3 linked regions of the Acidicapsa ligni genome follow. The protein of the gene in region 3 binds, or shares a complex with, the protein of the main gene of each other region. Links are inferred from orthologs where the notes say so. Each region holds a gene or a part of one and is shown on either strand. Other genes may lie near its edges.

Evidence for each region.
Region 1: the proteins of accD (region 3) and accC are in contact, whole or in part, in a solved structure (PDB 8UXZ), measured with the Escherichia coli proteins. The link is inferred for Acidicapsa ligni from one-to-one orthologs.
Region 2: the proteins of accD (region 3) and OHL19_RS10310 are in contact, whole or in part, in a solved structure (PDB 8UXZ), measured with the Escherichia coli proteins. The link is inferred for Acidicapsa ligni from one-to-one orthologs.

Annotation. Positions count from the first base shown.
Region 1 is NZ_JAGSYG010000007.1:78,343-81,618, reverse strand. The notes cover bases 405-3,276. They hold accC (acetyl-CoA carboxylase biotin carboxylase subunit), read left to right. Parts: upstream 405-1,095; coding sequence 1,096-2,457; downstream 2,458-3,276. Other genes in these bases: OHL19_RS20000 (thiamine phosphate synthase), read left to right, coding at 2,590-3,237; accB (acetyl-CoA carboxylase biotin carboxyl carrier protein), read left to right, coding at 561-1,088; OHL19_RS20015 (DUF1330 domain-containing protein), read left to right, coding at 405-496. In the rest of the region: OHL19_RS20020 (M24 family metallopeptidase), read left to right, coding at 1-179; more of OHL19_RS20015, read left to right, coding at 200-404. UniProt on the Escherichia coli protein: This protein is a component of the acetyl coenzyme A carboxylase complex; first, biotin carboxylase catalyzes the carboxylation of the carrier protein and then the transcarboxylase transfers the carboxyl group to form malonyl-CoA.
Region 2 is NZ_JAGSYG010000002.1:952,706-955,977, forward strand. Bases 405-3,272 are described here. They hold OHL19_RS10310 (acetyl-CoA carboxylase carboxyltransferase subunit alpha), read left to right. Parts: upstream 405-1,345; coding sequence 1,346-2,200; downstream 2,201-3,272. Other genes in these bases: OHL19_RS10305 (aldo/keto reductase family protein), read left to right, coding at 405-1,279; OHL19_RS10315 (CPBP family intramembrane glutamic endopeptidase), read left to right, coding at 2,244-3,272. Also shown: OHL19_RS10300 (hypothetical protein), read right to left, coding at 1-153; more of OHL19_RS10305, read left to right, coding at 245-404. UniProt on the Escherichia coli protein: Component of the acetyl coenzyme A carboxylase (ACC) complex. First, biotin carboxylase catalyzes the carboxylation of biotin on its carrier protein (BCCP) and then the CO(2) group is transferred by the carboxyltransferase to acetyl-CoA to form malonyl-CoA.
Region 3 is NZ_JAGSYG010000001.1:438,012-441,852, forward strand. Bases 538-3,336 are described here. They hold accD (acetyl-CoA carboxylase, carboxyltransferase subunit beta), read left to right. Parts: upstream 538-1,385; coding sequence 1,386-2,288; downstream 2,289-3,336. Other genes in these bases: OHL19_RS01735 (S1 family peptidase), read left to right, coding at 538-1,258; OHL19_RS01745 (FG-GAP repeat domain-containing protein), read left to right, coding at 2,649-3,336. Also shown: OHL19_RS01730 (hypothetical protein), read left to right, coding at 1-2; more of OHL19_RS01735, read left to right, coding at 1-537; more of OHL19_RS01745, read left to right, coding at 3,337-3,841.

The sequences.
Region 1 (3,276 bases), on a different replicon or contig from region 3:
AGGCCCCGAGGATTGGTGCGGGGCAGAAGACAAAGCTGGCATCGGGCATGGTAATTACGATTGAGCCTGGTGCGTATTTTGCAGGTGAGTTTGGCGTTCGTATTGAGGATATGGTAGCGGTGACGAGGACGGGCGGGCAGGTGCTGACACCGTCTCCAAAGGCGCTGATCGAACTGTAGGGAATTTCAAGGAGAACGGAATGTCTGCTTATATCGTAATCACGCGCGAAAAGACGCGGGACACAGCTAAGCTGGAAGAATACAAGAAGCTCTCCGCTCCAACGTTTGAGGAGTTTCCAGTTACGGTGCGCGCCATTCACGGGCGGCACGAGGTTCTGGAGGGGGCTGCGACAGAAGATATCATCATCCTTGAGTTCGCCAGCTACGAAGAGGCGAAGACCTGGTATCACAGCCCGGTTTATCAGGCCGCGTGTGAATCTCGTTTTCAGGGTGGGGACTACCGTTTTATTCTCACTGAGGGCAGTCCGGCTAAATGATAGCCGTTTAAGTCAGGCGCAATTTTTGCTGAAGCAGTAAAGATCTGGAGAGCAAGAGCCAAGTATGAAACAAGACGAAATTGAAGAGCTGAAAGAGCTCATCGCTTTTCTGAAGGAAAACGAGATCGCCGAGTTTGACCTGGATCGTGGCGATTTCAAGGTGAGATTGAAATTCGCTTCGGCGGTTGTAGCTCCTGTTGTGCCGGCGCAGGGTGTGGATATGGCGACGTTGGCGCGCTTGCTGGGCTCGCAGGCTGCTCCTGCAGGCGTGAGTTACGCTGCGCCGGTTGACTCTGTGGGGCATGTCCATGCGGCTGCTTCGCCCGCGACTCCTGCTGCTGAAGAAGAGAATCTGCACATCTTGAAGTCTCCCATCGTTGGGACTTTTTACGAGTCGCCGTCGCCAGGTTCGTCGGCGTTTGTTTCCAATGGAGACAGGGTCGAAAAGGGCCAGGTGATCTGCATTGTAGAAGCGATGAAACTGATGAACGAGATTGAATGCGACGCGACAGGTGAGATAGTGAAGCGTCTTGTTAATAACGGCCAGCCGGTTGAGTACGGCCAACCACTTTTTGCTATTCGGATATCGTAAGTTGCCCATGCTTCGTAAAGTTCTAATTGCTAATCGTGGCGAAATTGCGCTGCGCGTGATCAGTGCCTGCAAAGAGATGGGCATTCGTACCGTTGCTGTTTACAGCGAGGCAGATCGTAATTCGTTGCACGTACGTTTTGCCGATGAAGCTATCTGCATTGGCCCGCCCAGGCCTGGCGACAGCTATCTCAATGTGCCTGCGGTGATCTCTGCGGCCGAAATTGCCAATGTGGATGCAATTCATCCTGGGTACGGTCTGCTGAGCGAAAATGCAAACTTTGCCGAAGTTTGCCGAGCTTCAAATATCAAGTTCATCGGACCTCCGCCGGAAGTTACGCGATTGATGGGCGAGAAGGAAAAAGCACGTCAGGCGATGAAGGCCGCCAGGGTGCCGATTTTGCCGGGTTCAGACGGTGTTGTTGCCGATGCGGATGATGCTCTTGCATGGGCGGCGAAGGTAGGTTATCCCGTTATTCTAAAGGCCAAGGCAGGCGGCGGTGGACGCGGTATGCGTATCGTTCGTTCGGCTGAGGAGTTGCCCAATCTTTATCATGCTGCGTCAAGCGAGGCTGCCAATGCATTTGGCAACGGCGAGATGTACATGGAGAAGTTCATCGAGACGCCGCGGCATATCGAGTTCCAGATATTGGCGGATGAGCATGGCAATGTCGAAGTGTTATTTGAGCGCGAGTGCTCGATTCAACGGCGGCATCAGAAGCTGATTGAAGAAGCGCCGAGTTTACAGATAACTCCGAAGATTCGCGCGGAGCTGACGGCGACCTTGAAGCGTTGCTTGAAAGATATCGGCTATCAGAACGCAGGTACGATCGAGTTTCTGATGGACGAGGATGGCTCGATCTACTTCATCGAGATGAATACGCGTATCCAGGTGGAACATCCGGTGACGGAAGCGATCACGGGCGTTGATCTGGTGAAGGCTCAGTTACGGATTGCCGCAGGTGAGCGGTTGGATGAGATCTTGCCTGCGAAGATCGAAATGCGCGGCCATGCGATTGAGTGCCGTATCAATGCGGAGCATCCGATCAAGTTCACGCCATCCGCGGGGAAGATTACAGTCTTCAATCTGCCGGGCGGAAATGGTGTTCGCGTGGATACAGCGCAGTATGCTGAGGGCGTTGTGCCTCCATACTACGACTCGCTGATTGCCAAGCTGATTGTGCATGGCAAGGATCGCGAAGAGGCAATGCAGAAGATGGAACGAGCGCTGGGAATGTTTGTGGTGGAGGGAATTGATACTTCGATTCCACTGCATCGAGAGATTTTCCAGGATCCGGATTTCAGGGCAGGGAAGTTTGATACGAAGTTTATGGAGCGGTTCCTGGCGAATCGGGTTGCTCCGAGCAGCTAGTATGCCCTGTTTCCCCATTTTTGTTTCCTGATCTTTGCTTCTTGATCTTGTTCTTGAGTCGGTTCCTCCATGAGGGGCCGATTTTCTTTGCGACTGAAACATCTCCCGGGCCGAGCGATGTAATCTTGAGGCATGCGTGATTGGTTGCCTAAGGTTTATCCCATTCTTGATTCTTCTATAATTCCTTTCGTAGATAGAGCCGTATTTCTGGATAGGTTAGGTCGCTCGCTCGCTGGTGCCGAGGTCCGCTTGCTGGAGTATCGCAACAAGAACGGGACAGACGCAGAAGTACTCGCAGATGCGCGGGTGTTACGGGCAGCAATGCCTGAGACGAAGCTGATCCTGGACGATCGCGTGGATATAACACTGGCGGCAGGTTTCGATGGAACTCATGTGGATGCAGGGGACATTCCCATAGCCGATGCACGGCTTCTGCTTGGTCCGCAGCGTATCGTAGGGACGTCGGCGGGCACGTCGGCAAGCGGTGAGTCCGGGGCGAGGGCGGCGGTGGCTGAGGGAGCGAACTATGTATCGTTCGGGCCGGTATTTACCACTACGACAAAGCAGACTTCGGCGCCGACGATCGGAATCGAGGGAGTGCGGCGATTTCGTGAGTTTTCCGGGTCGGAACCCGTTCTGGTGGCTGCGGCGGGAATTACGCTGGACACCGCCCCTGCAATTCTGGAGGCGGGAGCGGATGCTGTCGCTGTAGCGGCTGCTTTGTTTCGGAATGATGACCCCGCAAAGGAGTTTTTGCGGTGGATGGCGATTCTGAGATAAATCTATTGTTTAGAATTAGATGTTGCCTTGTACGGACGA
Region 2 (3,272 bases), on a different replicon or contig from region 3:
GGTTCCAGTCGCGGTTTTGAATCGCTCGACGATCTGGGCTGCGTCCGCGGAGAGTGTAACCGTGGTGCGATGAACTTTATCCTTCTTGCGACCGCCTTGAGCAATGCGCTTCTTGCTCCTGGTGAGTGGTCCGGTTTGAGTTACTGTGCTCATATCAGTTTTATGATGCTCTTTGTGAATCAGGAATGCAAGAATAGAAAAAGTGATGCTCTTTTGGTAATTGCGCATCTTTATTGGAGGGTCTGTGCAATATCGCCGTCTCGGCAATGGTCCGCTCACCGTCTCGGAGATCAGCCTCGGCACCTGGCTTACCTTCGGCCAGGCGGTTGAGCGCGAGGCAGCCGTCCGCTGTGTGCACGCTGCGCTCGATCTTGGCATCACTCTCTTTGACACAGCCAATATGTATGCTGCGGGTGAGGCAGAGAGAGTCTTGGGCGAGGCCCTGCGCAGCTCCGGCCGAAGCCGCGATCAATACCTGATTGCAACCAAGGTCTTCAACCCCGTGCCTCCCGAGCCGGATAAAGGGCTTTCCGCGCCGCAAATTGTCAAGCAGCTTGACCGGTCTCTCGCCCGGCTGGGTGTGGATTACATCGACCTCTACCAGTGCCATCGTTACGACAAAGAGACGCCGCTCGATGAAACGCTCGAAGCTCTCGACCGCGCTGTGAAGTCCGGCAAAGTAAGGTCGATTGGTCTCAGCGAATGGCCGGTTGAAAAGATCCTTGCCGCTGCCGATTCAACCAAAGCGCATGGCTGGACGCCGATGTCTTCGAGCCAGCCTCAATACTCCATGCTGGTGCGCAAGCCTGAGGCGCAGGTCTTCCCCGCCTGCCGCGAACATGGGATCGGCAATATCGTCTTCTCGCCGCTGGCCCAGGGAGTTCTCACCGGCAAGTACAAGCCGGGGCAGCCCCCGCCGGAAGGCAGCCGCGCCGCCAGCCCCGACACCAACTTCACCATGGAAACGCTGGGCCGTCGCTTTCGCAGTGATTTTTTACTGGCTGCGGTTGAACAACTGAACCCAATCGCCGCCGATCTGGGCCTCACCATGACTCAAATGGCTTTGGCGTGGGTATTGCGCCGTCCGGAGGTGTCATCGGCCATCGTGGGAGCCTCCCGGCCCGAGCAACTGGCAGCCAATGCAGCCGGCAGCGGCATCCCATTATCGACGGAGGCGCTGGGGCGGATTGACGCGATTCTTAACCCCGTGGTGCTCTTCCATCCTGTTCCACCCAAGCCCGCCTGGAAGCGGTGGCTTGGCCGCTATTTGTCGCATTGAGCTGCAAACCGTAGAATCGTTAAGGATCGGGTTGGCGTTTAAACCCGCAGGTATTTGTTACCCTACATGAGCGATACGTCCCAAGGTACTTCTGGCAGTGCAAATCAGGCGCAGGCTATATCGCCGGCGTGGATCAAGGTTGAGCGTGCGCGCCATCCCAAGCGCCCCTATCCTATGGACTTCATCGAACGGCTTTTTACCGATTTCAGCGAGATACACGGTGATCGTGCCTACGGCGACGACGAAGCAATCGCCTGTGGCATGGCGCGCTTTCACGGCCAGGAGGTTCTGGTCATCGGCAACCGCAAGGGTGGCACCACCAAGGAGCGCGTAAGGCGCAACTTTGGCATGCCCAATCCCGAGGGCTACCGCAAGGCGTTGCGTGCGATGAAGATTGCCGAAAAATTCAATCGTCCGGTCATCACATTTATCGATCTGCCCGGCGCGTTTCCAGGTCTAGGTGCGGAGGAGCGCGGTCAGGCAGAAGCGATCGCCCGCAATTTGCTGGAGATGGCCAAGCTCAAAGTGCCGACGATTGCCATCATCTCCGGTGAGGGCGGCTCAGGCGGCGCTCTGGCACTGGCAGTCACCGACCGGGTGCTGATTCTCGAAAACGCGCTTTATTTTGTGATCACTCCCGAGGCCTGCGCAGCTATCATGTGGCGCGATGCCGCCCATAAAGAGCGTGCCGCCGAGGCGATGCGCATCACCGCGCAGGAAGTAAAAGAGCTGGGCTGCGTGGATGACATCGTTCCCGAACCGCCTATCGGCGCACATGACGATCATGAAGCCGCTGCTGCGTTGCTCGACTCCTGCCTGCTTTATCACCTGGAGCAACTGAACGCGCTTTCGACAGAGCAGCGCCTCGCAGAGCGAAAGACCAAGTTCCGCAACATCGCCCAGTTCTACACGGAGGGGTAACCATGTCCCCTGCCGTTTTCTTTGTAGGAACTGGAGTTGCCTGGTGACCGCGCCGCAAACTTCAAATCCGTTTAAAGCCGCAAGCAGAGTTGTGCTGGCAGCGATCTACTTCTTTCTGGCGAGAATACTGGCGCATCATGGCGCGCAGGGGCTGGTTTCTGAGGATTGGCTTCCGTTGGCCGAGCAGGCCATGTTCGCGTTTTTGTTGTTGCTGGGCTATGCGGGCATAGGTTTTTCTCTAGACCGTCAACTGCATCCCATCAGTCTGCAGGGTTTGCCGCGTCGTTCCGGGTGGCTGGGTGAAGCGGGTATGGGGCTGGCGATTGGATGGGCGATTGCCGTGCTCTGCGTGCTGCCCATGGTCTTCTTCGGCGGAATCGCGCTGCACTTTTCTTTCACGCTGGTTTCCTTCCGATGGCTTATCGCCGATGCGGCTTTTTTTGCGCTGGCTACACTGGCCATTGAGATTGCATTTCGCGGTTATCCATTCCAGCGCGCGATTGATGCTATTGGAGAACTCCCGGCAGTGCTGCTGATGTCCGTTCTCTATGGCATTTTGCTGGCCTGGCTGCCCAACGCAAGCCACGCCAGTATGGCCGTGAATATAGTCCTGGGACTGCTGCTGGCAATGGCCTATCTGAGGACGCGAGCGCTTTGGCTTCCCTGGGGATTGAGCTTCGGATGGGTCGCTTCGCGCGCGCTGCTTTTCGGTTTGCCGGTGAACGGTATCGGCAATCACTCTTCCGTCGTGCAGGGATATCCCATGGGACCGCTCGCGCTGACCGGCGGAGATTTTGGCCTGGAAGGCACATGGCTGGCTTTTGTCGTGCTGCTGCTGGCGCTGTTTTTTGTATACAGGGCGACCAGCGATCTGAGTTTCATCTATAACGCGCCTGTGCTCAAACCGGCTGGAATGCCCGTCGATCTGGACGCTGCCGCCAAGCGCCAGCATGAGACGGCCACCCGTCCTGAAGTGCCGGAAGTCAAGCCTCTGGTGCAGATTCTCCCTGCAACCCCGCCACCGCTGCCGGTTGCGTCCGACTTGGACAGGCCCGCCAATCCGTTCAATCCC
Region 3 (3,841 bases):
GAAAAATACGCCACCCGCTATCGATAGCTTTTTAAAAGCCGCAATGGCCATGTCGAGGGCTATGTCGAGCGCCGTGTTGATAGCCATGTTGCCCCTCGTCACCGCTTCTTCCACAGCCCGCGCCGCAGCCCAACCACAACAAAGCATGCCCCCGCAGGTCGTGCAATATCAGCAGGCAATGCAGCAGCGTATCGAGCACCTGAAGCTCGGCGTCGTCCGCGTTCTCGCCGTCAAGGACGCCAAAGAAGTCGGCACAGGCATCGTGATCTCGTCTTCACCCCAATCCATCTTCATCCTCACCGCACTCCACGTCGTGCAGGATGCTAAATCCGTCTCCGTCCTCTTCTACTCCGACCAGACCAAACCCATTCCCGCCCGCAAGCTGCCCAAACACAGCACAGCGCTCGATCTCGCCGTTCTCGAAGTAGACGCCTCGCCCACATTCAAGATCCCAGAGGATATCCCCACCTTCAACTTCGCCGCAAACAACACCCTCCTGCCCACCCAGCACATCTACAGCGTGAACGGCGACTGGGTCATCGTCCCCAACAACATCACTCGCCTCAATCACGACGGCGATCCCCAAAAGTTTGAGTACTCCAACGTCTCCGTAGGCGAAGGATTCTCTGGCGGACCCATATTCGACGACTACCAGGAAATCATCGGCATGCACACCGCCCTGAATGGCGAAGGAAGCTATGCCGTCGCCGACAAAATCGACTCAGCCCTGCAAGTACTCGAAGCCTTGGAATACAAGGTTCCCAAAGCAGGAGCCGTAGTCATACCGCCTCCAGTGATTACTCCAGGCAATCCCACAAGACCGCGAAGTAACCAGAAGGGCGATCAAGCCTCAAGCCCCTGTGATGACGGCTGCGAAACCACCCTCGGCGCTCTCCCGCATCTCCACCACTACTCCATCGAAGGCCGAGCAGCCGATTGCTTCGAAGACGTTCTCTCATTCCCGCCCACCTGGCCTACCGCCAAAATCTTCATGCACATTACCTCCTGCCCAGCCCCCTCAAAGTACGGCGTCCGCGGCCAGCCCACGCTGCTCGTTCGTTTCGCGGAGACAGATCGCCAGGGAGATTCCGATATGACGCTCGGCATACTCTCGCTCACCGGCAGCAGCGCCCAGGGCATGTTAAAAGACTCCAACAATACCTACTGGCAGTCCTCCATGCGCAACCCAAACTTCGGCCAGCCCCTCAAACTCGACGCCATCACCATTTCCCTCAAACCACTCGTACCGCACCACTGAACTCCTGAACAGACCTCCGGAACTGAATCCTTGCGCTGCACCCTTGCACTCAGCCCAACGTTTCCCAAACGCAAAAGACAGCCGCTTCAATGCCAGCCATCAACCGCTCCATTTACAATGAGTCGTTATGTCCTGGTTCAAACGAGCAGACGCGAATATCGAGCCCAACGGCGATCCCAATTCCGACTTCGGCGCGGAATCCACATTTGCCCCAGTCTCCGACGACGGTGAGCCCACCCGCGTCAAAACCGAGGGCCTCTGGATCAAGTGCCCCAGTTGCCGCACCATCCTCTTCAAGGCCGAGCTCGAGGCCAACACCAACGTCTGCCCCAAGTGCGGCTATCACTTCAAGATCGGCGCCCGTCAGCGCATTGAGCTCCTCCTCGACCCCGGCTACACCCTCGTCGACGGCGGCCTGCGCTCCACCGATCCACTCAACTTCACCGACATCAAGCCCTACAAACAGCGTCTCGCTGCCGCCCAGAAACAAACCGGCCTTGACGACGCCATCCTCACTGCACTCGGCAAACTCGGCCCCCACGACGTAGTCCTCAGCGCAATGGAGTACACCTTCATTGGCGGCAGCATGGGCGCAGTCGTCGGCGAAACCATCGCCCGAGCCATCGACCGCTCCCTCGCCACCCGTCATCCACTCATCATCGTCAGCGCCAGCGGCGGCGCGCGCATGATGGAGGGCGTTGTAAGCCTGATGCAGCTCGCCAAGATCGCCACCGGCCTCGCCCAGCTCGATGAAGCAGCCATCCCCTACATCTGCCTCCTGACCGACCCCACCACCGGCGGCATCACGGCAAGCTTCGCCATGCTCGGCGATCTGAACATCGCAGAGCCCGGCGCTCTGATCGGCTTCGCAGGCCCAAGAGTCATCGAGCAAACCATCCGCCAGAAACTCCCCGAAGGCTTCCAGCGCAGCGAATTCCTGCTCGAACACGGCTTCCTCGACGCCGTAGTCCCCCGTGGCGAACTGAAACCCTACCTGATCCGCGCCCTCGACTTCATGACCACCAAATAAGCCTTATCGAAATGATTGCCATTCCAGGCAAGTCAAACAAATCCCACGCTACTTGTGGACTTGGTCGTCCCGGGTAGATAAGGCTTGGGAAGCGTTCACCTTACTTCGCACTCGCCCCGTTTCGCTATCGCAGGGAATATATTCACGCCTGATTCCCGTAAGGCTATGACCACCTTTGAAGCGCCTTCGGTGAATACCCTTTAGTAATCTTCCACTACAGATATCTCAGCCGCTTCTTCATTGAAGCGTCATTTATCGCCGGTATCATATGTAACAATCCCCGTCTTGTTCGGCAGATCGCTGTCGATTTATTGAATTGAGAGGATCATAGTGGTTATTCCGATATCCTGGCATCTCTGCTTGCGGCGGATCTGTGTTGCAGCGATCATCGCAAATCTCCAATTCGCTTCAACCGCTGTTGCCCAGCAAGTCACTTCTGTCTCCGGGTTTCACACTACTCCCGATCCCTTCAATGGAGCCCCAGGAGCGGATTCTTCTTTCAATAGTCTGGCGGGTGGTGCCGGACGGGTCAAAGTCAGTCTCGTTTGTACGCAGGATTCAAATTTGGGTCTTCTGGGTATGTTTCTGGGGTCGGTAGAAACCGTTATTGGCTTCACAATCACTCTTTCAGGAGTCTCTGTTGGTCGTCTCTCTGTAGGCCCTACCCACAACAAGACGCCCGATATTGCCGATCCATTCGGTGGCCCGGATCAGCCCGGAATTGAAACCAATACCGCAGGCTTCAGCAAGGTTCCCCTCCGCTATAGCTTCGATCAGGATCCAGTCCAGGGCATGACCGTCCCTTACGTGGATAACCATAACGTCGGTTTCAGTGTGCCGATCAAGCTCGCGAAGTCTTCCGGTACACTCCTGGTCGGCTTCGGTACCAACGGCGGCAACGCCGCAGTGCGCATCAACCTGCACGATCCGGCCATTGCCTCCGTTATTCATAGCTGCAATGCCCCACAGGGAGAAGCCCGCAAACAGCAAGACCAGCAGCAACAACGGCCGGTTTCACGTTCGGATATCTTTACCAGCGCAGGACACTTCTCAGTCGGCAAAGGCCCCGGCGGTATAGCTCTTGGTGACTTCGACCATGACGGCAAACTCGACGTTGTTACCACAAATGCCGGTAGTAACTCCATGAGCATTTTGCTCGGCCAGGGCAATGGTCGTTTCGGATCGCAGAAGGAATATCCTACCGGAGGCTTTCCCGATGCCGTCGCGATAGCGGACCTCGACGGCGATGGCAAACTCGACGTTGTCATAAGCAATTACTTCGGCCCTTCCATTAGCGTTTTCATGGGCAATGGAGATGGAACCTTTGAACCTCAGAGAAACGTTGTCGCATCCACCGGCACAACCCAGGTCATCATCGCCGACCTCAATAAGGACGGTCACCCTGACCTGATCTCTACCAGCCGCCCCAACAACAACGTCACAGTATTAATAGGGCGAGGCGATGGCGGATTTGAGAATCCTAAATATTTTCGTGTAGGTAACGGTCCTGTTCTGGAGGCCGCAGGCGACCTGAACAGCGATGGATTTCCTGA